DNA from 3 places in the Kocuria flava genome. Region 1 is predicted to be linked to each of the others. Evidence: riboswitches for the same ligand, from Rfam matches in the RefSeq annotation. Region 1 holds a riboswitch; each other region holds the start of a gene.
What was found. A riboswitch is a leader RNA that binds a small molecule or an ion and turns the genes downstream of it on or off. The one in region 1 is predicted to bind cyclic di-AMP.

Region 1 (7,240 bases):
GCTCAACGGCAAGGTGGAACGCTCCCATCGCATCGACTCGGAAGAGTTCTACCGTTTGCTCGAGGGGCAGGTCATCGACGACGCCCAGCTGTTCACCGAGAAGCTCCAGGAGTGGGAGGACTACTACAACTATCGACTTATGTTCAGGGCAGCAGCAGGTTCCCGGGGTAGCTTCCCGGGGCTTACTGTCAGGGGGCCGGAGGCGGTTGGCTCGACAACTATCTGTCGCCCCTCGCAGGACTGACTCGTCGATGGTCTGGTCACCGTCCTGGCTCCCGCTGCGGCCTGACTCAACAGAGGGATGACCACACCAGCCCACAGGAGGTCTGGAAGTCGGCTTGTCGACCGCGGTGACCCCACCCGCGCACGACGAGAAAGATCCTCAGATGATCATCATCGGAGTCGACCCGCACAAGACCACGCACACCGCCACGGTCCTCGAGGGGGCCACCAGCACCGAGCTGGGCACCCTGCGCATCACCGCGTCCCTGGAGGACTATCAGCGCCTGCTGGCCTGGGCCGACGCCTGGGCGCCACGGCAATGGGCGATCGAGAATGCCGAGGGGTTGGGCCACCATCTGGCCCAGTGGTTGCTGGCCCACGGCGAGGAAGTCCTCGACGTCCCTCCCACCGCAACCGCCCGGTTCCGCAGCCTTTCGCGCGGCGGGCGACGGAAGAACGACCGTATCGACGCGGCGGCAGCTGCCGGCTCGGCAGCCGTCCACGGTGACAGTCGTCGCGTGTTCCCAGAAGGCCATGCTGACGCCTTGGCCCTGCTCGCCGAACGTCGTCAGAGTCTCAGTCAGCACAGGACCCGCCTGTTGAACCAGTTGCACGCCCTGCTGCGCGAGCTGGTCCCCGGCGGTGCGCCCCGATCCTTGACCGCCACCAGGGCTGCGCAACTGTTGCGCCGGGTGCGCCCGATCAGCACGGCCGACCGCATCCGCCGCCAGCTGGCCCGCGACCTGATCGCCGAGGTCCGACACCACGACCGGCTCGTGGCGACGAACACGGAGCAGATCCAGGAGCTGCTCAGCGAGCAGCCCACGACGCTGACCGAGATTGTCGGCATCGGCCCTGTCCTGGCCGCGCGCATCCTGGCCGGTACCGGGGATCCGCGGCGATTCCCTACCGCGGCGGCCTTCGCCAACTACAGCGGCACCGCACCGATCCAGATCGCCAGTGCCGACCACAGCCGCCACCGGCTCTCCCGCTATGGCAACCGGGACCTGAACTCCGCCATCCACTCCGTGGCCATCATCCAGATCCGCACCCGCTCCAGCGCCGGACACGCCTACTACGCCAAGAAACGTGCTGAAGGGAAAGCGCCGCGAGAAGCCATCCGCTGCCTGAAACGTCAGCTGGCCAGCACCGTCTGGCGGACCATGATCAAAGATTGCTCTGCGCGTTCGACCCAGGTTCCCGAGACGGTCGCCCTGGCCGCTTGACAATACAGAGGGACCACCGCCCCCATGGAGCCCTGGGTGGTCAGACACCCTACGAACGACTACGCCAGAAAACCCAAGACCCACTGTCATAAGCCTCCGTCAGTTGCACAGCTAGGCCCGGGGGAGGCCAGCGCTGAGGGGTTCCGCGAACAGCTGCGCTCCCTCGTGGAAGGCCTACCCCGGCCTCACGGGTCCCACGGCGATTACTGGCCCAGGGCCCACACCAGGCGCACCTTGCCCAACCGAGTACGGTCGAGGTTCGCCACCACATTTACCTGCACCGGAGTGTCCACCATACCGGCTTCCGCCAGGACCGCAGCGACCCTCTCCCTCATCGACTCGGTGGTATGTCCCGGTGCCAGGCCCACCGACTGCACCTGCAACCGGCCAGGGTGCTGGACGACTTGCCACCCGCCCCCGACACTTCGTCGAGGACCCGGTGGAAGACGTTGGGGTGGACCTGGGTGCGCCCCGATGTCGTGGGCAGTTCCAGGACGTCCTCTTGGCGACCTTCCACAGCGGCGAGCTGGCGGAAGGACCGGCCGCAGGGGCACCTCCTTTCCGCAAGAGCGACTCGGTCCGAGAGTTCGTAGCGGATCAGCGGCAACGGTCGGGCGAACAGCACCGTCACCAGCAACCGGGTCCCCACGGTGCCCGGCGGCACAGGACTCCCATGCTCGTCGACGGGTTCGACGATGACCAGGTCCTCGTAGACGTGGCGGGTGCGGTACCGGCACGGGGAGGCGATCCCTGCTGTCTCGGTGGCCGCATAGACGTCGAAGGGGCGTTCCCCCACGCGGCGTCGATGTCGGCGGCCGCGGTGGCGGAGAGCACTTCCGCGGCGTCCATCACCGCCTGTGGGGCGATCATCAGGCGCCCGGCTTGCTGTTCAGCAGCCAGGGGTCCCAGCACGGAGGGATAGCCCACCAGCAGGCGCGGTTGAAAGGCGTTGAGCGCGGTCACGATCTCGGACAGGGGGCTGGCGGCGTCCAGGCGCAGGGTTGGCACCAGCGGGGACTGCATCGAGGCCCCCACCACCGCCGACTGGTGAGTGGGCACCCGGGAACTGGCCACGGCCATGCGCAATGGCCTGGTCAGCCCCGCCGGGATCTCCGCCCAGGTGGTGGCCCTGGCGTAGGAGGCCAGCACCGTGGCCCACTCGGTGCGGTCCCACACGAACACTCCGGGGGTGCCGGTGGTCCCGGCCGTGGCCGTAGCCCACCACCGTCCCCGCCAGGGCACCCCCCGGGTTGCCGTCACCGCCGGCCAGGGGGGTCAGGTGCGCTTCGAGGTCGGTGCGCTGCAATCCGGGGACGGTGACCGCCTCATCGAAGTGCTCCATCAGATCGCTCTTGGTGACTGGGGGCAAGGCCTCCAACGGAGCGTGTAGGAGACCGGCGTGATGACGACGATAGAACGCAGATCGGGCATAGGTTTCAGCTCGCACCCGGGCCAGGGCGTGCGACCGGTGGGACACGATCCGTGCCGCGTCCCACCGGTCCCTCTGCCGCCAGATGGCTCGCAGGAACAGCACATGAGCGAGCAACCGGGCATTCACCGCCATGACTTCTCAGCCCTGTGCGCCCCCGGCGTCCGAGGGTCAGACGTTTCCATCCTGGCCGGCGAGCCAGGTACGGAAGTCGGCGACCTGAGCCTGCTGGGTGGTGATCCCGGCGGTGGAGGCCACCCGCAATTCTGCGTGCGGTGCCCGGGCCTGGGGCTCGAGGAACTCGATGATCCCGCTGGAGTGGTGCGGGATCATCTTCTGCACGAAGGCGACGTCGAAGCCCTCACCGGCTTCCACCGCCAGCAATTCCTCGTGCATCATCTGCATCTCCTCCTCCATGGTCGCCATCTCCTGGCGGGCCTCCTCCGGGGCCTGGGCCTTGGCTTCGTCCGGGGTCAGTCCGTACCACTGATCCAGCCACCGGGTGAACTGCTCGATCTGGTGCTGCTGGTCGGCGATGATGTTCTCCGCATGCGTGCGGATGTCGGGGCTGGTGCCGCGCTCCAGCTCCAGTTGGGCCATCTCGATGGCGCCCTGGTGGTGGCCGATGATCTCGGCCAGGAAGGTGATCTCCAGCTCCTCGCCTTCGAGGCCGGCCAGGGTCTCGCCGAACTCATAGGCCGTCGGGGAGGTGGGCTCGGGCTGGAGAGTCTCGGTCTGGGTATGGGCAGAGACCGGGGTGGCCTCCCAGTGGGCAGAGGCCGGGGCGGTCGCCCCGCCCAGCAAGGCGGTGGCGGCGACGATAGTGGCGGCAGCCGTGCGGCGGCCACGGAATGGGGTGCAATACATGACGATGTCTCGCTTCCACGACGAGGGAGCTCGACCCTGAGGTGCCGGCTCGGTGATCACCCCGCCGCCTGGGTGGGAACGATCCGCGCGGGCGGGGCTGTGCTAATGAGATACGGGGGGAAGAGTGAACCCCGCCTCCAGAGGTGCCCGGTCAGCGGATCAAATTCCTCTTTCACCGACGAAGGCCCACCAAGGGCGTCCGTAGGTCAGCATCGGCCTTCAGAAGAGGCTCGGTCCCGTTGAAGAACATTTCCACGGGCTCAGTCAGCCCAGCATCACCCGGGCGGCGGGTGCGTCATGGCGGCGGCCTGTAGCCCACAGGGGCAGACTCGCCCGCGGCCCCGATCCCACCGGCCACGGGCCTTCTCACTACCCCCGCCGCCCGAGTGATGGGTCAGCGCGGTCGGGCTCAGCCCAGGGCAGCGACCAGCTCAGCACAGGCGGCCTCGCAGCGCCGGCAGGCCTCGGCGCAGATCCGGCAGTGCTCGTGCATGTCCGCGTGGCGTTCGCACTCATCGGCGCAGGCCTTGCAGGCCATCTGGCAAGCCCGGATCGCATCCAGGGTGATGTTGGCGTCGTAGCCGGTGTGCCGGGAGAGCACCCGCCCGGTGGCCTCGCACAAATCCGCGCAGTCCAGGTTGGTGCGGATGCACTTGGTCAGCTCCGCGACCATGTCCTCGGACAGGCACGCATCGGCACAGGCGGTACAGGTCTGGGCGCACTCGAAGCAGGCTTCGATACAAGCCGCCAATTTGCCCTGGTCCACCCCACCCAGATCCTTCGGGTAGGCCTCCAGCATCGCGCTCACGTGGTGGGTCATGGCGTGCTCCTTCGTCGGTCCGATGGGAGACGAACCGACCGGAGCCAGCCCGCCATGGAATCGACAGTAGACTGCGGACCCGACCGGATGAAGCCCTCAATCGTGAAGATTCCATGAAGATGCGCCGCAGGCTGAGGTGGTCAGCATTCGTATCAGTGTTCCGATACGCGACGGATTCCCCGGGATTATGAAGATTGAATGAAGAAATATCGTCTCGTCCGGCGGTGAAGCACCGAAGTACCTCATGGCGAACTGGAGGTTTCCCGAGCTTTTCCTTGAGGTACTCGGATGTCAGCGTGGGCTGCGCGCCGGTGGCCTCCTCCTTCCTCCTGGTGGAGGGCCACAGCTTCAGCCGCGGATTCCCGGGGAGAACCGCAGGTCAAGGCGGGTCAGTCCGTGGTTTCGGGGTCCGCTGCGGAGCGCGCGGGGACCCCTGGAGGATCCTCTCAGCCCTGCGTCTCTTCCGTCCTGGCGCTCTTCGTCGAACGGCCTCAAGAGCCGGAATGAACCCGTAATCGGAATGTGACGTTTTCGTTATCTCTTCGCTACTGTCATCTGCGTGCCGATCGCCGATCCGGTCGGCATCCCCGTGCACATCGCCGAATTCTGCCGGTGCCCGGGGTCCCAAACACAGAAATCGCTTGGCAGAAGCGGGGGAACCACATGCGGTCCCGTCCACCGGGACCTAGGGGTTAAGTCGTTCGGAGCGCGTGCGCTCCGCGGCCGGGTGTCTCCCACCCGCATCCGACAGCTCACCTCGTAGGCAAAGGGAGGAACACACGCTCATGGCTTTCTTCAAGCACAGCTCTGCCCGCCACCGTGCCGAGACCACCTCGCACGCCGTGCGCAACACCACCATCGCCGCCGCCGCCGGCGCCGCGATCCTGGGCTCCGTGGCCCCCGCCCAGGCCTACGCAGAGGTCCCCGCGGCCTCCGGCGCCGTGTCCTCGGCCCCCGCCCCCGCCTCGCTGGCGAACTACACCTCGTACACCTACGAGGCCCCCGCCGCCCCGGCTGCCGCTCCGGACGCCGCCGCGACCACGGCCGAGCAGGCTCCGGCCGCGCAGCAGAGCGCGTCCACCGCGGGGCTGTCCACGCAGTCGGTTTCCACCCAGTCGCTCTCGTCGGCCGGTGGCCTCGTCGGCACGGCCATGAAGGGCCTCGGCGGGGCCTACGTCTGGGGTGGCACTACGTTCGGTGCCTGGGACTGCTCCGGTTTCACCAAGTGGGTCTACGCGCAAAACGGTATCGACCTGCCGCGCACCAGCCAGGAGCAGTGGGCGGCCGGCACCCCGACTACCAACCCGCAGCCCGGCGACCTCGTCGTCCAGAACGGTGGCGGTCACATCGGCATCTACCTCGGTGGCGGGAAGATGATCTCCGCTCTCAACCCCACCCAGGGCACCTTCATCCACGACGTGAACGCGATGCCCGTGGTCGGCTACGTCACCTTCCGTTGATCCGCACCCGCCGCCCGCGACGGCCTCGGTCGTCGCGGGCGGTCTTCCAGATCCCGGATAGGTCGTCCTGGCAGCTACCGGTCCAGCCGGGGTTTCCGCGGGCTGCGGCTTGTACTGCCCTCCGCGATGTTCCGGTGGATTTGCTCAACCCAGCAGAACGCTCCTGAACCTCTCATGGCTCGTGACCTGACCTCCTCGAACGGCATCGGCTCCTTCTTCACCGGCAAGGCCCGCACCGTGGCCGCCGTCGCCGCCTTCTCCGGCCTGGCCCTGGCCACCACCGTGTCCGTGCAGGCGGCCCCGGCCCAGGACGGCACCGCCGACGCCCCGCTGACGGCCCTCGCCGCCGCGTCCCCGTCGGCGGCCCCGGCCGTCTCCCTCGAGCCGGTCGCCCACGTGACCAAGGCCGAGAAGAAGGCGCAGCCCCGGGCCGAGCAGAAGGCCCCGGCCGCCATCGCCGCTCCCACCATCCCGGCCCCGGTGGCCGCACCCGTCCCGGATATCGAGGCCCCAAAGCCCGCTGCCCCGGCGCAGGCCGTGGCCACCCCCGGGCCGCACCCGTGGCCCAGGCCGCCCCGAAGCCCTCCCCGCAGATCGAGGCCCCCACCCCGAAGCCCGATGACCCGGCGCAGGTTGTGGCTGCCAAGGCTCAGCCTGTTGCCCAGGCCGCCCCGAAGGTGGCTTCGAAGACCGCAGAAAGAATCACGCCCCAGGTGTCGGCTTCGGGCCAGGGCGCGACCATCGCCTCCGCGGCGAGGGGCCAGCTCGGCGTGGGCCAGGACTGCACCGCCCTGGTGACCAACGCCCTGCGTGCCGCCGGCATCAACTTCCGCGGCTGGCCGGCTGACTACTTCAAGCTGGGTGCCCCGGTCACCGCGGGCCAGGCCCAGCCCGGTGACCTCGTCTACTACGCCGACGGCGGCATGGGCACTCCGCACATCGGCGTCTACGTCGGCGGCGGCAAGGCCGTCCACGGTGGCTGGAACGGTGGGTCCACCGTCTTGGACAGCGTCAACGTCGGCTCCGGACCGGTCTATATTCGCGTGCGCTGAACCCACGCGAGCACACACTCCGGGTGCGTGGAACCTGTTCGACCAGACGGGGACCGCGCACCCGCTTTTTCAGCATTTCAGTGGACGACACATCGTGGGTGGCTGCGGTGATGGCCTTGAGCGTGCAGATTTCGTGCTGGGGCAGGCCAGCGGCGGCGACCAGC
Region 2 (7,240 bases), 1.6 Mb from region 1:
CGGATGGAGTTCGGCGTGGCCCAGGGCCGGCGGGGCGCGCAGGCGCTGTCCGTGCGCCTGCTGGAGCGCACGCCGTCGGTGGCCCGCAACGTGCGCAAGCCCGCCGAGGAGATGGCCGTCATCACCGAGGACCTCATCAAGCTGCTGGACGGGATGTCCAACGGCCTGCGCCGCGGCCGCTACCCGGACTCCGCCCACGGCCGCAAGATCGCCACGATCCTGCGCACCGTGGCCGACAACCTGGACGTCTGAGCCGCACCCCGCCGAGACCGTCCGCCCACCCCCAGGGAGAGAAGCCGTGAGCCAGGAGACCGAGCAGCACAGCGCCGCACCGGAGGACGCCGTCGGGGACGCCCCCGCCGGGCAGACCCGACCGGGGGGCGCCCCCGCCGGGGAGACCGCCCCGGCGGGCGCCGACCGCGCCGGGGCGGCCCCCGGGGCCGGTGCGCCGCCGGCCGCCGAGCCCCCCGCCCCGGGGCTTCCGGAGACCCCGGAGGCCCCGCGGGCCGGTGCGCCGGCGGCCGCCGAGCCCGCCGCCCCGGAGGCCCCGGAGACCGGTGCGCCGGCGGCCCCGGAGACCGGTGCGCCGGCGGCCCCGGAGACCGGTGCGCCGGCGGCCGCCGAGCCCGCCGCCCCGGAGGCCCCGGAGACCGGTGCGCCGGCGGCCGTCCAGCCCGCCGCCGGGGACGGGGCCCCCGTGCCGGAGGGCGCCTCCGCGGCGGAGGGCGCAGCCGGCACGAGCGACCCCGACCGCTCCGGTGCCCCCGGGACCGCGGACGCCCCCGGGACCGCGGAGGCCCCGGCGACCGCGGACGCCCTCGCGACCGCGGAGGCCCCGGCGGCCCGGCCGCCCCGGCGCCGCCGGGCCCCGCGCCCGGACCCGCTGCTCGTCGAGGCGCGCACGACCGCCCGCGAGGCCGTGGCGGGGATCGCCGACGACGACCAGGTCGGTGAGGGTCACGGCGTGCGCGTCGAGGAGGACCGCCTCGTGACGCACCTGTTCGAGTGCACCCTGCCGGGCTACCGCGGCTGGAACTGGTACGCGACCCTCGCCCGCGCCCCGCGCAGCCGCACGGTGACGGTCTGCGAGCTCGGCCTGCTCCCGGGCCGGGACGCGCTCCTGGCCCCCGAGTGGGTCCCCTGGTCCGAGCGGGTCAGCCCCGAGGAGAAGGCGCGGGCGGCGCAGGAGGACGACGCCGGGGACGAGCTCGACGACGCCACGGCGGAGCCCCCGGCGGGCCCGGCCGCCGACCCCGCGGCGGAGACCGCCGCCGCCTCGGCCACGGACGAGCCCGACGCCGGGCCGCCGCCCGCCCCGCAGGGCACCGCCGGCGCGGACGCGCACCCGCCCGCCGGCGAGCCGTCCTGACCGAGCCGGCCCCCGCCGGCGGACCCGCCCGCGAGCCGGCGGGCGGGGTCTTCCGCTCCTTCCGCTTCCGCAACTACCGGACGTGGTTCCTCGGCGCCCTCGTGTCCAACATCGGCACGTGGATGCAGCGCACCGCCCAGTCCTGGCTCGTCTTCGACGGGCTGACCGACCACGACGCCTCGGCCATCGGCGTGGTCACAGCCCTGCAGTTCCTCCCGCAGCTGCTCCTGGCCCCGTGGGCCGGCGTGCTCGCCGACCGGCTCGACCGCCGTCGGCTGCTGCTGTGCACGCAGACGGCCATGGCCGCGCTCGCGGCCGCCCTCGGGGTGCTCGTGCTCTCGGGCGCGGTGACCCTCGAGATCGTCTACGTCTTCGCCCTCGCCCTCGGCGTCGCGACGACCGTCGACGCCCCCGTCCGGCAGACCTTCGTCTCCGAGCTGGTCGACGACGAGCACCTCTCCAACGCGGTCGCGCTGAACTCGACGTCGTTCAACTCGGCGCGGCTGGTCGGCCCGGCCGTGGCCGGCGTGCTCGTGGCCGCCGTGGGCACCGGCTGGGTGTTCCTGCTCAACACCGTGACCTTCGGGGCGATGCTCGCCGCGATCCTGGTCATCCGCGTCGACGAGCTGCGCCCCATGCCCCGCAGCGGCCGGGGCCGGGGCCAGATCCGGGAGGGCCTGGCCTATGTGGCCGGGCGCCCCGACATCGTGGCCGTGCTCGTGGCGATCTTCCTCCTCGGCACCTTCGGGATGAACTTCGCCGTCTTCCTCGCGGCCATGGCCGGACCGGAGTTCGGCCGCGGCTCCGAGGTGTTCGGGGCGCTCAACTCGGTGCTGGCGCTCGGGACGGTCGCGGGGGCGCTCCTGTCGGCGCGGCGCCGGCGGGCGCGGCTGCGCTACGTCTTCGGCGGCAGCGCGGCCTTCGGGCTCGCCTGCCTGGGTGCTGCGACGGCCCCGACCCTGCCCCTGTTCGCACTGTGGCTGGTGCCGTGCGGGCTGGCGTCGCTGACGGTCATGACCACCGCCAACGCCTACGTGCAGTCGACCACCTCGCCGGTGATGCGCGGGCGCGTGATGAGCCTCTACATGGCGATCTTCATGGGCGGCACCCCGCTCGGGGCCCCGCTGGTCGGGTGGCTGACCGACGCCCTGGGCCCGCGCTGGGGGATGGGCGCGGCCGTGGCGGCCGGGGCCGGCGGCGCGGCCGTGGGCCTGCTCTTCCTGCTCCGGCTGCGGTCCGGCCGTACGGGCGCCGGGCCGGGCGCGCCGGCCTAGGAACCGGCGCCGAGCTGCCCGACCACGTGGTCGACGCACGCCAGCAGCGCCGAGACGTCGTCCGGCTCGATCGCCACGAACGTCGCGATCCGCAGCTGGTTGCGCCCGAGCTTGCGGTAGGGGTCGACGTCGACCACCCCGTGGGCGCGCAGCACGGCGGCCACGGCCGCGGCGTCCACGGACGCGTCGAGGTCCACGGTCGTCACGACCGTGGAGCGCTCCTCCGGGTGCGCCACGAACGGCGTCGCGAAGGCCGAGTCCTCCGCCCAGGCGTAGACCCGGCCGGAGGACTCCGCGGTGCGCGCCGCCGCCCAGTCCATCCCCCCGCGGTCGTTGAGCCAGCGCAGCTGCTCGTCGAGCATCACCAGGGTCGCCAGGGCCGGGGTGTTGTAGGTCTGGTCCTTGCGCGAGTTCTCCAGGGCCGTGCCCAGGCGCAGGAAGTCCGGGATCCACCGGTCCGAGGCGTCGATCCGCTCGATCCGCTCGACCGCGGCGGGGGAGAAGGTCCCCAGCCACAGCCCGCCGTCGGAACCGAGGTTCTTCTGCGGGGAGAAGTAGTAGACGTCCGTCTCGGCCAGGTCCACGGCCGTGCCGCCCGCGGCCGAGGTCGCGTCCACGAGCACCAGGGCGTCATCGGCCGCCCCCTCGGGGCGCACCACCGGGGCGGCCACGCCCGTGGAGGTCTCGTTCTGCGGCCACGCGTGGACGTCCACGCCCTCCTCGGCGCGGGGCCGGGAGCGGGTGCCCGGGGCCGCCTCCAGGACGGTCGAGCCCGCCAGGAACGGCGCCCGGCCGGTGGCCTGGGCGAACTTCGCCCCGAACTCCCCGAACACCAGGTGCTGGGCCCTGCGCTCCACGAGCCCGAACGCGGCCGCGTCCCAGAACGCGGTCGCCCCGCCCAGACCCAGGAGCACCTCGTAGCCCTCCGGCAGGCGCAGGAACTGCGCCAGTCCCTCCCGCACGGACCCGACCAGCGCCCGCACGGGGGCCTGGCGGTGCGAGGTGCCCAGCAGGCGCTCGCCGGCCCGCCGGACGGCCTCGACCTGCTCGGGGCGGACCTTCGAGGGACCGGCCCCGAACCGCCCGTCGGCCGGGAGCAGGTGCTGGGGGATCGTGACGGTGGCGGGCAAGGAGGACTCCCTCGGGTGCGTGCGGCGGGGACGGCGTGCCGGCTCCGGCCGGCGGGAGGGCCGGCGGGCCGGGGTCACCGGACCATTCTGCCCCACCCGTCACGCCCCGGGCCCCGGGCGAGGGCCACCGGGGCCGGGACGGGACGGGAGCCGCGGCCGCGGAGACTAAGCTCGTGCTGGACAACCGGCCCGGGCAGGATCCCCGGTGCGGCCGGCCGGCGGAAGGACAACCACCCCATGAGCGACCTGATCGACACGACCGAGATGTACCTGCGGACCGTCCTCGAGCTCGAGGAGGAGGGGATCCGCCCGATGCGCGCGCGCATCGTGGAGCGCCTCGGCCACTCCGGCCCCACGGTCTCCCAGACGGTCGCCCGGATGGAGCGCGACGGCCTGCTCACGGTCTCCCCCGACCGCTCCCTCATGCTCACCGGCCCCGGCCGCGAGCGCGCCGTGCAGGTGATGCGCAAGCACCGGCTCGCCGAGCGGCTGCTGGCCGACGTCATCGGCCTCGACCTGGCACAGGTGCACGACGAGGCCTGCCGGTGGGAGCACGTGATGAGCGAGCAGGTCGAGCGCCGCATCGTGGACCTGCTCGAGGGTCCGCGGTTCTCCCCCTACGGCACGCCGATCCCCGGGCTCGCGGGGCTGGGGATCGAGGACGCCCCGGCCCCCGGGCCCGAGCGGACGCTGCTCGACGCCGCCCGCCAGGACCCCGGGGCCCTGCACACGGTGGCGCTGCTGCCGGAGGTCGTGCAGGCGGACGCCGAGCTGCTGCGGCTGCTCAGCGACACGGGCCTGCTCACCGGGGCGCGCGTGACGGTCCGCGAGGAGTCCGGCCGCGTCCTCGTCGAGGTGCCGGCCACCGGCCGCGCCGCCGAGCTGGACCCCCGCACCGCCCAGGCCATCCGCGTCACCGCCTGAGCGGCCCGGCCCCGCCGTCCGCCCCGCCCGGCCGGCGGCCCCGTCCGCGCCCCGGCCGGCAGGTCCTCGACCGGGGCCCGGGAGGGCTCCGACGGCACGGTGTGTGGACTTTCACAAGCGACCATCGTCCGGATCACGTCCGGGGTGCCACCGGCAGCGCGCAGCCGCAGGTCGGGCCCGGGATTCCGGGCCGCGGAGCCGCACTGCACCGGACGGACGTCCAGCCGGCCGAGACGCTCCGGCGGCACGGAACGCCCCGATCCGGACGCCCGAGGTTGCCAATCCGTGATCCGTCGTGATCAAAACGTGACACTTCCGTAATAGGTCATGTACTGTTCAACGCGTGCCGATCACTGGTCGGATCGGCGCCCCACGGAGCACATCGCCGAATTCTGCCGGTGCCCGGGGTCCGAAACACAGAAACTGCTTGGCAGAAGCGGGGGAACCACTTTCCGGTCCCGGTCCGTCCGGGTCCTTGGGGTTAAGCCGCAGGGGCGTCCGCGCCCCGCGACCGGGTGTCTCCCACCCGAACCCGACAGCTCACCTCGTAGGCAAAGGGAGGAACACACACCCATGGCTTTCTTCAAGCAGAACTCTGCCCGCCACCGTGCCGCCACCGCGTCGCACGCCGTGCGCAACACCACCATCGCCGCCGCCGCCGGCGCGGCCGTCCTGGGCTCCGTGGCCCCGGCCCAGGCCTACGCCGAGGTGCCCGCCGCCTCGAGCGGCGCCGGTGCCGTCTACGCCACCCCGGCCTCCTCGTCGCTGGCCGCGCAGACCTCCTACATCTACGAGGCCCCTGCCGCGACCCCGGCTCCCGCCCCGGCCCCCGCCGCGCCGTCCGCAGGCCTGGCCGTGCAGTCGAACGACACCGTCGAGATCGCCTCCACCGCCTCCTCCGGCGGCATCGTGGGCACCGCGATGCAGGGCCTCGGCTCCGGCTACGTCTACGGCGGCACCGCCTTCGGCGCCTGGGACTGCTCCGGCTTCACCCAGTGGGTCTTCGCCCAGCAGGGCGTCGACCTGCCCCGCACCACCTGGTCGCAGTTCGCCGCCTCCACCCCGGTCGCCTCCCCGCAGCCCGGTGACCTGGTCTCCCAGAACGGCGGCGCCCACGTCGGCATCTACATCGGCGGCGGCAAGATGATCTCCGCCCTCAACCCGACGCAGGGCACCCAGATCCACTCCGTCAACGCCATGCCGGTCGACGGGTACTACCGCGTCGGCTGACCCGGCCCGCCGCCCGGGACGGTCCTGACCGTCCCGGACGGCGCCCGTCCGCCCCGGCGGACCCCGGACCGTGCCCCTCCTCCGGTCCACCCCGTCCGCTCTCCCGGACACCCCCTCCGCTCGCCCGCCACGGGCGGCCTCCGCGATCCCGGACCGCCGCCCGCGCCACGCCGCAGCACCCCGCGCCGCATCCGCGGGGTGCCCTGCCGTGCGCCCGGCCGGTGCGGGCCCACCCCCGGCAGAAAGCTCCCGCACCGATCATGTCCCGCTCCGCGCACTCCGCCCCCGACACCACCTCCTTCTTCTCCGGCAAGGCCCGCACCGTGGCCGCCGCCGCCGCGTTCTCCGGTCTGGCCCTGGCCACGACGGTCTCCGTGCAGGCCGCCCCCGCCCAGGACTCCGGCGCCGAGGCCCCGCTCTCCGCCGTCGCCGCCGCGACCCCCGCGCCGGGCACCACGGTCTCGCTCGAGCCGGTCGCCCACGTGACCGAGGAGAGGACCGCGAAGAAGGCCGAGCCGAAGAAGACCGAGAAGGCCGAAACGAAGAAGGCGGAGCCCCAGGCGCCCGCTGCGCAGCCCGCGGCCCCGGCGATCGCCGCGGCTCCGGCACCGGTCGCCGTGCCCGTGGCCGCCCCGAAGCCGACCCCCGCCCCGCAGCCGGTGGCCGCCCCCGCCCCGAAGCCGGCGCCCGCCCCGAAGCCGGCGCCCGCCCCGAAGCCGGCGCCCGCCCCGCAGCCGGTGGCCGCCCCCGCCCCGAAGCCGGCGGCCGAGCCCGTCCGCCAGGCCGCCCCGGCGCCCGCCGCCGAGCGCACCGTGACCACCCAGTCGAGCTCCTCCGGCAAGGGCGCGACCATCGCCTCCGCCGCCCGCGGCCAGCTCGGCGTCGGCCAGGACTGCACCGCCCTGGTCACCAACGCCCTGCGCGCCGCCGGGATCAACCACCACGGCTGGCCGGCCTCCTACCTGAGCCTCGGCACCCAGGTCTCCGCCGGCCAGGCCCAGCCGGGCGACCTCGTCTACTACGCCGACGGCGGCATGGGCGCGGCCCACATCGCGGTCTACATCGGCGGCGGCAAGGCCGTGCACGGCGGCTGGAACGGCGGGACGACCGTCATCGACAGCGTCAACGTCGGCTCCGGTCCCGTGTTCGTCCGGGTGCGCTGACCCGGTTCACCCCCGCGAGCACGACGTGCGCGGTCCCGGCCGAGAGGGCCGGGGCCGCGCACGTCGTCGTTGCGGCCGCTGCCCGGCTTCGTCCGCAGCGGGGGAGCGTGCCGTCCCCGCGCGGCCGCCGGCCGGGCCCGCACGGGCCGG
Region 3 (7,240 bases), 880 kb from region 1:
ACCACCCCGTCCGGGACGAGGGCCTGCAGCGGACCGGCGGAGACGAGCACCCCGGCCTCGATGCCGGCGCGGTACTCCGGGGTCAGGGGCAGACCGGTCGTCGCCACGACACTGAGCGGGGGCAGCCCGGCCCGGGTGCGCTCGGCGACGCGGTGCTCGACGTCGCGGCCCCACGCGGCGTCGAAGGTCCGGTCGGTGAACTGCGGGGGGCGACGGGTGGACCAGGTGGTCGTGGCCCCGGCCCGCTCGAGCTGGAGCAGGAACTGCACGGCCGAGGTCCCGGCCCCGACCACGACCACGTGCTGCCCGCGGAACTGCTCGGCGCCGCGGAAGTCGTGGGTGTGCAGCTGCCGGCCGCGGAAGAGCTCGCGCCCGGGGTAGTGGGGCCAGTACGGGCGGTCCCACGTGCCGGTCCCGTTGATCAGCAGCCGGGTCTCCCACGCGCCGTCCTCGGCCGTCACGCGCAGCGGCCCGGCGTCGTCGCCGGTCGTGGACCCGACCCGCCGCACGGCCACGGGGCGGTGGACGGGCAGACCGAAGCGGCGCTCGTAGTCGCCGTAGTAGCGGGCGACCACGGCCGAGGCCGGCTCGGCGGGGTCCGGCTCCCCCAGCGGCATCCCGGGCAGGTCGTGGATCGCGTGGGCGCCGCCGAAGGTCAGCGAGGGCCACCGGTGCCGCCATGCGCCCCCGGGACCGGGGTTGGCGTCGAGCACCACGAACTCCCGCTCGGGCTCCAGGCCCCGGCGCAGCAGGTGGTGGGCGGCGGACAGCCCGGCCTGCCCGGCCCCGAGAACGACGACGTCCAGCACGGCGACTCCTTCATTGACATGTCAATGAAAGGGCAACGCGGAGCGGGTGCGCGCTATTCCGCGGGCACGGCCCCGTCCACGAGGCGGGGGCCGTGGTCGGCCGGGTCGGTCGCGGCGTCGGCCACGGCCCGCAGCCACCGCCAGTCGGCGGGGTGCAGGGCGGGCTCCGCCTCGGCGGCCTCGAGCAGCAGGGCGGCCTGCCGGCGCAGCGGGGCCACCAGCCCGGGGCGCCCGACGTCCTCCGCGTGGACGGCGAGCATCCGCAGGGTGCGCAGCAGGGCGGCCGCGACCTGCGGCTGGGCCGGTGCGGCGTGGCGCAGCTGGTCGAAGGCGTGCCCGAGGTACTCCTCGTGGCTGAGCTCCCACGGGCGCAGCAGCACCCTCCCGGCGGGCCCGCCCACGGCCTCCGGCGGGAGGTCGCAGGCGATCAGCCGGCGCAGCAGGCTGCCCAGCCGCAGCACGGACTCGACCGCCGTGGTCGGGTCGTTGACCGCGGAGCTGAGGGCCCGCAGGCCGATGTCCACGAGCTGGCGCACGGCGAAGTCGACGTCCTCCTGCATCGTGCGGGTCGCGCTCACCCGCACGACCGCTCCCAGGCGCCGGTCCACGGGCCCGGGCCGGTCCGGGACCGGCCACAAGGTCGCCAGGGCCTCGCCCTCATGGATGTAGGCGCCGGTGCGGGTCTCCAGGCGCACCACGGTGCCCGGGGGGACGGCCGCCAGGATGTCGGCGCTGCCCGCCTGGGTGACCCAGCCGTCGTGCGGGGCCCGCACCACCCGGCACCCGCCTCCGGGCAGCTCGACCCGCCCGCGCAGGGGCTCCTCCGCCGCACCGCGGGCCAGGACGGCGTCGACGACGTCGCGCCCCTCCCCCGCGATGGAGCGCACGACCTCCCCCACCTGCAGCCGGCGGGCGAGGTGGTCCAGGTGGGCGATGATCAGCAGCACCGTGGCCACGGTGAGCACCACCGCGAGCGCCAGGGAGAGCCCCGGCGCGGGCTCGGCGGGCTCACCGTTGAGGTGGCGCAGCACGAGCACGCAGTAGACGAACGTGGCCACGAGCAGGCCCACCACGGCCTGGCTGAGCCGGTCGCGGACGAAGGAGCGCATCACCCGGGGCGAGAACTGGCTGGAGGCCAGCTGCAGGCTGACCACGGTCAGGGAGAACACGACCCCGGCGGTGGTGATCGTCGCCCCGGCCACGACGCTGAGCAGCCAGATCGCGGCGTTGGTGGACATCCGCAGCGAGACGGGCAGCAGCTCCGGAGCCGCGCGGTCGAGCGCCCAGGCGGCCTCGGCCGCCACCGCGCCCGCGACCACGATCAGCGCCGGCAGCAGGAACAGGCTCTCCCGGAAGGCGTAGAGCCCGGCGCGCAGCCGCAGCGCCAGCACGGTGCCGACCACCGTCGTCGTCCTCCTCGTCGCTCCCCGGGGACCCGCCGGTCCGGGCCTCACGCCGAACGGGGCTCGTGCTCCCGCGCGGCCCCGACCTCCCGCAGGGCGTCCCCGGTGAGGCGGAAGACGGACCACTCGTCCTGGGGCAGGGCCCCGAGGCTGCGGTAGAAGCCGATGGACGGCTCGTTCCAGTTCAGCACGCTCCACTCCACGCGGGCCCAGCCCCGGTCGACCGCGTGCCGGGCGAGGGTGCGCAGCAGCTCCTTGCCGTGGCCGGCACCGCGGGCCTCGGGGCGGACGTAGAGGTCCTCGAGGTGGATCCCGTGCACGCCCTCCCAGGTGGAGAAGGTGCGGAACCACAGGGCGAAGCCGAGCAGGCGCTCGCCGTCGTCCACGACGTGGGCGAAGACCGCCGGGTGCGTCCCGAACAGGGCCTCGGCCAGCTGCTCCTCGCTCATGCGCACGGCATCGGGCTCCCGCTCGTACTCGGCCAGCTCCCGCACCATCGCCAGGACGGCGGGGACGTCCTGGGGGCGGGCCTCACGGATCTGCGACATGCCCGGACCCTATCGCACGGTCCCGGGGCCGGTGAGCAGGAAGCGCACGTGCGCGAGCGCCCGCCGGGCCTCGGGGGTCCACCACGCGCCGACGTAGACGTGGAAGGCGCCGGGCTCGTAGATCAGCCGGCCCGGGTTGCCCGCGGCGGCCAGCCGGCGGGCGAACTCGAGGGCGTCGGCGGTGAGGATGTCGAGCCCGCCCTGCACCACGTGCACCGGCGGCAGGTCCTCGACCCGCCCGTAGAGCGGGCTGACCACGGGGTCGGTCAGCGCCCGGTCCCCGGCCCAGGCGGCGCACAGGGGCTGGACCTCGTCGACGGCCAGCATCGGGTCGTGCGGGTCCAGCTCGCGCACGGCCGGGTGGGAGGCGGTGAGGTCCAGGGCCGGGGAGAAGGCGACGACGTGGTCCGGGCCGCGCCGGCCGGCGTCGCGCAGGGCCATGGCCAGGCCGATCGCGAGGTTGCCGCCGGCGGAGTCGCCGGCCACCACGATCCGCCGCACCCCCGGGTCCTCGGTCAGGCCGGCCCAGGCGGCGGTGAGGAAGTCGTAGCCCTCGTCGGCATCGCCCTCGGGGGCCAGCCGGTACAGCGGGACGGTGACGGTGGTGCCGGTGCCCCGCACGAGCTCGCGCACGATCCACCAGTGCGCGGGCAGCAGCGGGTTCACGAACGCCCCGCCGTGCAGGTAGACCAGGTGGGTCCCGTCCGCCCCGGCGCGCGGGGTCAGCCGCAGCACGGGCCGCCCGGCGACCTCGGTGCGCTCCACCGCGTGGCTGCGCCGCAGGTCCCGCGGGACGCGGGCGGGCGGCGGGCAGGGCCGGCCGTGCAGCGCGGCGAGCTCCCGCCGCGGCGTGCGGCGGGCGCGGGCGGCGACCGCCCGGGCGGTCAGGGCCATCCTCAGGCTCATGGGGTGCTTCCTCCGGTGCTCGTCCGGGCGCGGCGGGGTTCCTCCACGACTCGTACCGCAGGCTACCGCTCCTCCGGTGGGAGGGGCCGGGGCGCCGGCGCGGTCGGCGGACCGGCACGGCGCCCCGGCGTCGTCCTCGGCGGGGCCCGTGCCCGCGCCGGGTGTCAGCGGAAGCTGACGTAGGCGTCGACCGGCATGGCGTCCACGGAGTGGACGACGGTGCCCTGGGACGGGTTCAGCGCGGAGATCATCTTGCCGCCGCCGAGGTAGATCCCGATGTGGGCGCCGCCGTTCTGGACGACGAGGTCGCCGGGCTGCGGGTCGGAGGTCGGGGTCCCGGCCGCCCACTGCTGCTGGCTGGTGCGGGGCAGGTCGATGCCCTGCTGCTCGTAGACCCACTGGGTGAAGCCGGAGCAGTCCCAGGCGCCGGGCTCGGTGCCGCCGTAGACGTAGCCGCTGCCCTCCTGCTGCATCGCGGTGCCGACGATGCCGCCGGAGGACGCGGTGGAGGCGATCTCGACGACGCCCTCCGACTGGGGGGCGAGGTCCGTGCCGGCGGGCTCCTCGGCCGGGGCGGCCGTGGGCGCGTCCAGCGGCGCGGGGGCGGCCGTGCTCGCCGCGGTGAGGGACGCCGTCGCCGCGGCGGGCGCGGTGGACGAGCTCTCGGGGGCGACCGGGATCTCGGCGTAGGCCTGGGCCGGGGCCACGGAGCCGAGCACCGCCGCGCCGGCGGCGGCCGTGAGCACGGTGCCGCGCACGAGACGGGACGAGGCGCTCGCGCGGTGGCGGGCGGAGCTGCTGCTGAAGAAGGTCATGCTGGTGTTCCTCCCTGCGCCTGCGGGGTGAGCTGTCGGGTTCGGGTGGGAGTCACCCGGCCGCCCGGACGCGCACGTCCGGGCGAGCTTCACCCCGAGGTCCCGGGCGGACCGGGACCGAGAAGTGGTTCCCCCGCTTCTGCCGAAACGGTCTGGTGGACCCCGGACACCGGCAGAACTCGGCGTCGTGCCCGGGGGTGCCGGGCGGATCTGTCCTCGGCACGTCGGTGACCGTAGCCAGCCCGGAGCCTGCATGTCACATTTCGATAACGGCATCGCCGGGGCCGTTCCCAGGCTCCTGTGCGGCGCCTCCCGCCCGGCGCCCAGCTCCTGCTCCCGGCTCGGCCCCCGCCCGGGCAGCCGGAGGCGGGCCCCTCCGCACCGACCCCCGGCGAGCCTCGGCGCCTCCGGGACCGGGCTGACCAGGGGCGTCGCGCCGGCGGACGGGGCCCGCCCGTCCGAGGGCGCGCCCCGGACGGGTGCCGGCGGAGCGGTTCCCGCACCCGGCGGCCGGGGAGGACGGCACCAGGCGGGAATCAGGATGTGCCGTTCACCACGGGCGGGAGCCGGCGGGATTCTTCACAGGACTGTCATGTCCGGCGGGGGCCCACCGCCCCGTCCGGGGCGGTCCGGGGCGGGGTGAGGAGCTGCGGGGCGTGGGCGCAGGACGCGGCCGGCGCCCGCGAGCGCCCCGGCGCCACCTCCGCGGGTGCCGGCGGCGGCGCGGCTCAGGCCGCCGCGGTCCGCCGGGCGCGCCCGTCCCGCAGCCGCAGCAGCACGGGTGCGGCCACCGCGGCCACGGTGTAGGCGCCGATGGCCAGCACCACGATGGTCGCCCCCGGGGACAGGGGCTGGACGTAGGTGATCGCGAGCCCGGCCACGCACACCGCGGCGCCCAGGCCCATCGCCACGGCCATGGTGGTGGCGAAGGAGCGGGTCAGCAGCTGCGCGGTGGCCACCGGCACGATCATGATCGCCGAGACCAGCAGCACCCCGACCACCCGCATGGACACCGAGACGGTCAGGGCCGCGACCACGGCCACGAGCAGGTTCAGCGCCTGGACCGGCACCCCGGAGGCGCGGGCGAACTCCTCGTCGTGGCACAGGGCGAACAGGGCCGGGCGCAGGCCGATGCCCACGCCGAGGATGAGGGCGGCCAGTCCGGCGGTGAGCCACACGTCCGCGGTGGTCACCGTGGAGATCGAGCCGAAGAGGTAGCCGGTGAGGCTGGCCGAGGTGCCGCCGGCGATCCCGATCAGCAGCACGCCGCCGGCGATCCCGCCGTAGAACAGCAGGGCCAGGGCCACGTCCCCGCTCGTCCGACCGCGCCGGCGCACGGCCTCGAGCAGCAGGGCCCCGCCCACGGAGGCCACGATCGCCCCGGGCACGGCCAGGGCGTCCTTGTCCCCCAGCCCGGCCGCGGCACCGGTGAGCCAGCCCATGGCCACGCCGGTCAGGGCCATGTGGCCGATGCCGTCGCCCAGCAGCGCCATCCGCCGCTGGACCAGGTAGGTGCCCATCACGGGGGCCGCGAGGCCCACGAGCACCGCGGCGATCAGGCCCCGCTGCATCAGCGGGCTGGCGAGCATCGCGCTCAGCGTCTCGAGCACCGGGGTCACCAGTTCCTCTCCAGGTCGGGGGCGGTCGGCGGGCGACCGGGGGTCTCGGGGTGGGGGTGGGCCTCGGGGTGCTCCTCCGGGCCGGGGGCCACCGGGCCGTCGTGGACCACCCGGCCGCCCTCGAGGACCACGGTGCGCGTGATCAGCCGCTCGAGCGGGCCGAGGTCGTGCAGGACCACCAGCACGGTGGCCCCGCGCTCGCGCAGCCGCCCGAGCGTGCCGGCGAGGGCCTCCATGGAGGCCCGGTCCATCCCGGACAGGGGCTCGTCGAGCACGAGCAGGTCGGGCTCGCGCACGAGGGCCCGGGCGATGAGCACCCGCTGCTGCTGGCCGCCGGAGAGCACCTGCACGCTGTCGCCGGCGCGGTCGGCGAGCCCGACCTCGGCGAGCGCGTCGAGGCAGCGGCGCCGGGCGCCGCGGCCCGGGCGCAGGGAGCGCCGGTGCAGCAGCCCCGAGGCCACGACCTCGAGGGCGGTGGCCGGCACCCCCGTCGTCGCCCCGGTGCGCTGGGGCACGTAGCCCAGGCGCTGCCAGGGCACCTGCCGGTGCGGGCCGGCGAGATCCGCGCCGAAGACGCGCACCCGGCCGCGGTCGGGGGCCACGAGCCCGGTGACGGTCTTCACCAGGGTGGACTTGCCGGAGCCGTTGGGCCCGAGCACGGCCACGACCTCGCCCGCGGCCACGGCCAGGCCGATCCCGCGCAGCACGGGGTTCGACCCGAGGGTCACGTCCAGGTCGTCAATGCGCAGCACCATGCCCCGATTCTCCTCGGGCACGGGCTCAGCAGCCCAGTGCGGCGCGCAGGGCTTCGAGGTTGGCGCGCATCACCTGCTGGTAGTCGGCGCTCTCGTCCGCCTGGGTCTCGACGGGGTCGAGGACGGCGGTCTCCACGCCGTGCTCGGCGGCGAGGGTCTCGGCGACGCCGGTGTCCACCTCGGACTCGGCGAAGACCGTGGTCACGCCCTCCTCCTCGACGACCTTGCCGATCTCGGCCAGGCGCGCCGGGGAGGGCTCGGTGTCGGGCTCGAGCCCGGCGACGGAGACCTGCTCGAGGTCGTACTTGTCCGTGAGGTACCCGTAGGCCTCGTGGGCGACGACGACGGTGCGCCGCTCGCAGGTCTCCAGGCCGGAGGCGAACTC

Region 2: linked by a shared signal. The riboswitch ahead of AS188_RS06640 (C40 family peptidase) and the one ahead of AS188_RS15205 (C40 family peptidase) in region 1 are both predicted to bind cyclic di-AMP.
Region 3: linked by a shared signal. The riboswitch ahead of AS188_RS03635 (C40 family peptidase) and the one ahead of AS188_RS15205 (C40 family peptidase) in region 1 are both predicted to bind cyclic di-AMP.

The regions. Positions count from the first base shown of each region.
Region 1 covers NZ_CP013254.1:3,407,992-3,415,231, forward strand. Annotated here, with positions in the region: gene AS188_RS15180 (IS481 family transposase) at 1-244, shown strand, start outside; gene AS188_RS15185 (IS110 family RNA-guided transposase) at 387-1,448, shown strand; gene AS188_RS17595 (hypothetical protein) at 2,076-2,630, opposite strand; gene AS188_RS15195 (DUF305 domain-containing protein) at 3,049-3,744, opposite strand; gene AS188_RS15200 (four-helix bundle copper-binding protein) at 4,154-4,564, opposite strand; cyclic di-AMP (ydaO/yuaA leader) riboswitch at 5,184-5,342, shown strand; gene AS188_RS15205 (C40 family peptidase) at 5,350-6,024, shown strand; gene AS188_RS15215 (C40 family peptidase) at 6,738-7,076, shown strand.
Region 2 covers NZ_CP013254.1:1,465,894-1,473,133, forward strand. Annotated here, with positions in the region: gene AS188_RS06615 (cold-shock protein) at 1-252, shown strand, start outside; gene AS188_RS17410 (DUF3027 domain-containing protein) at 299-1,369, shown strand; gene AS188_RS06625 (MFS transporter) at 1,471-2,643, shown strand; gene serC (phosphoserine transaminase) at 2,640-3,773, opposite strand; gene AS188_RS06635 (metal-dependent transcriptional regulator) at 4,011-4,697, shown strand; cyclic di-AMP (ydaO/yuaA leader) riboswitch at 5,112-5,263, shown strand; gene AS188_RS06640 (C40 family peptidase) at 5,271-5,927, shown strand; gene AS188_RS06645 (C40 family peptidase) at 6,188-7,090, shown strand.
Region 3 covers NZ_CP013254.1:785,278-792,517, reverse strand. Annotated here, with positions in the region: gene AS188_RS03655 (NAD(P)-binding domain-containing protein) at 1-809, opposite strand, end outside; gene AS188_RS03650 (DUF2254 domain-containing protein) at 863-2,212, opposite strand; gene AS188_RS03645 (GNAT family N-acetyltransferase) at 2,260-2,760, opposite strand; gene AS188_RS03640 (alpha/beta hydrolase) at 2,770-3,666, opposite strand; gene AS188_RS03635 (C40 family peptidase) at 3,831-4,481, opposite strand; cyclic di-AMP (ydaO/yuaA leader) riboswitch at 4,487-4,642, opposite strand; gene AS188_RS03630 (metal ABC transporter permease) at 5,210-6,070, opposite strand; gene AS188_RS03625 (metal ABC transporter ATP-binding protein) at 6,097-6,855, opposite strand; gene AS188_RS03620 (metal ABC transporter substrate-binding protein) at 6,881-7,240, opposite strand, start outside.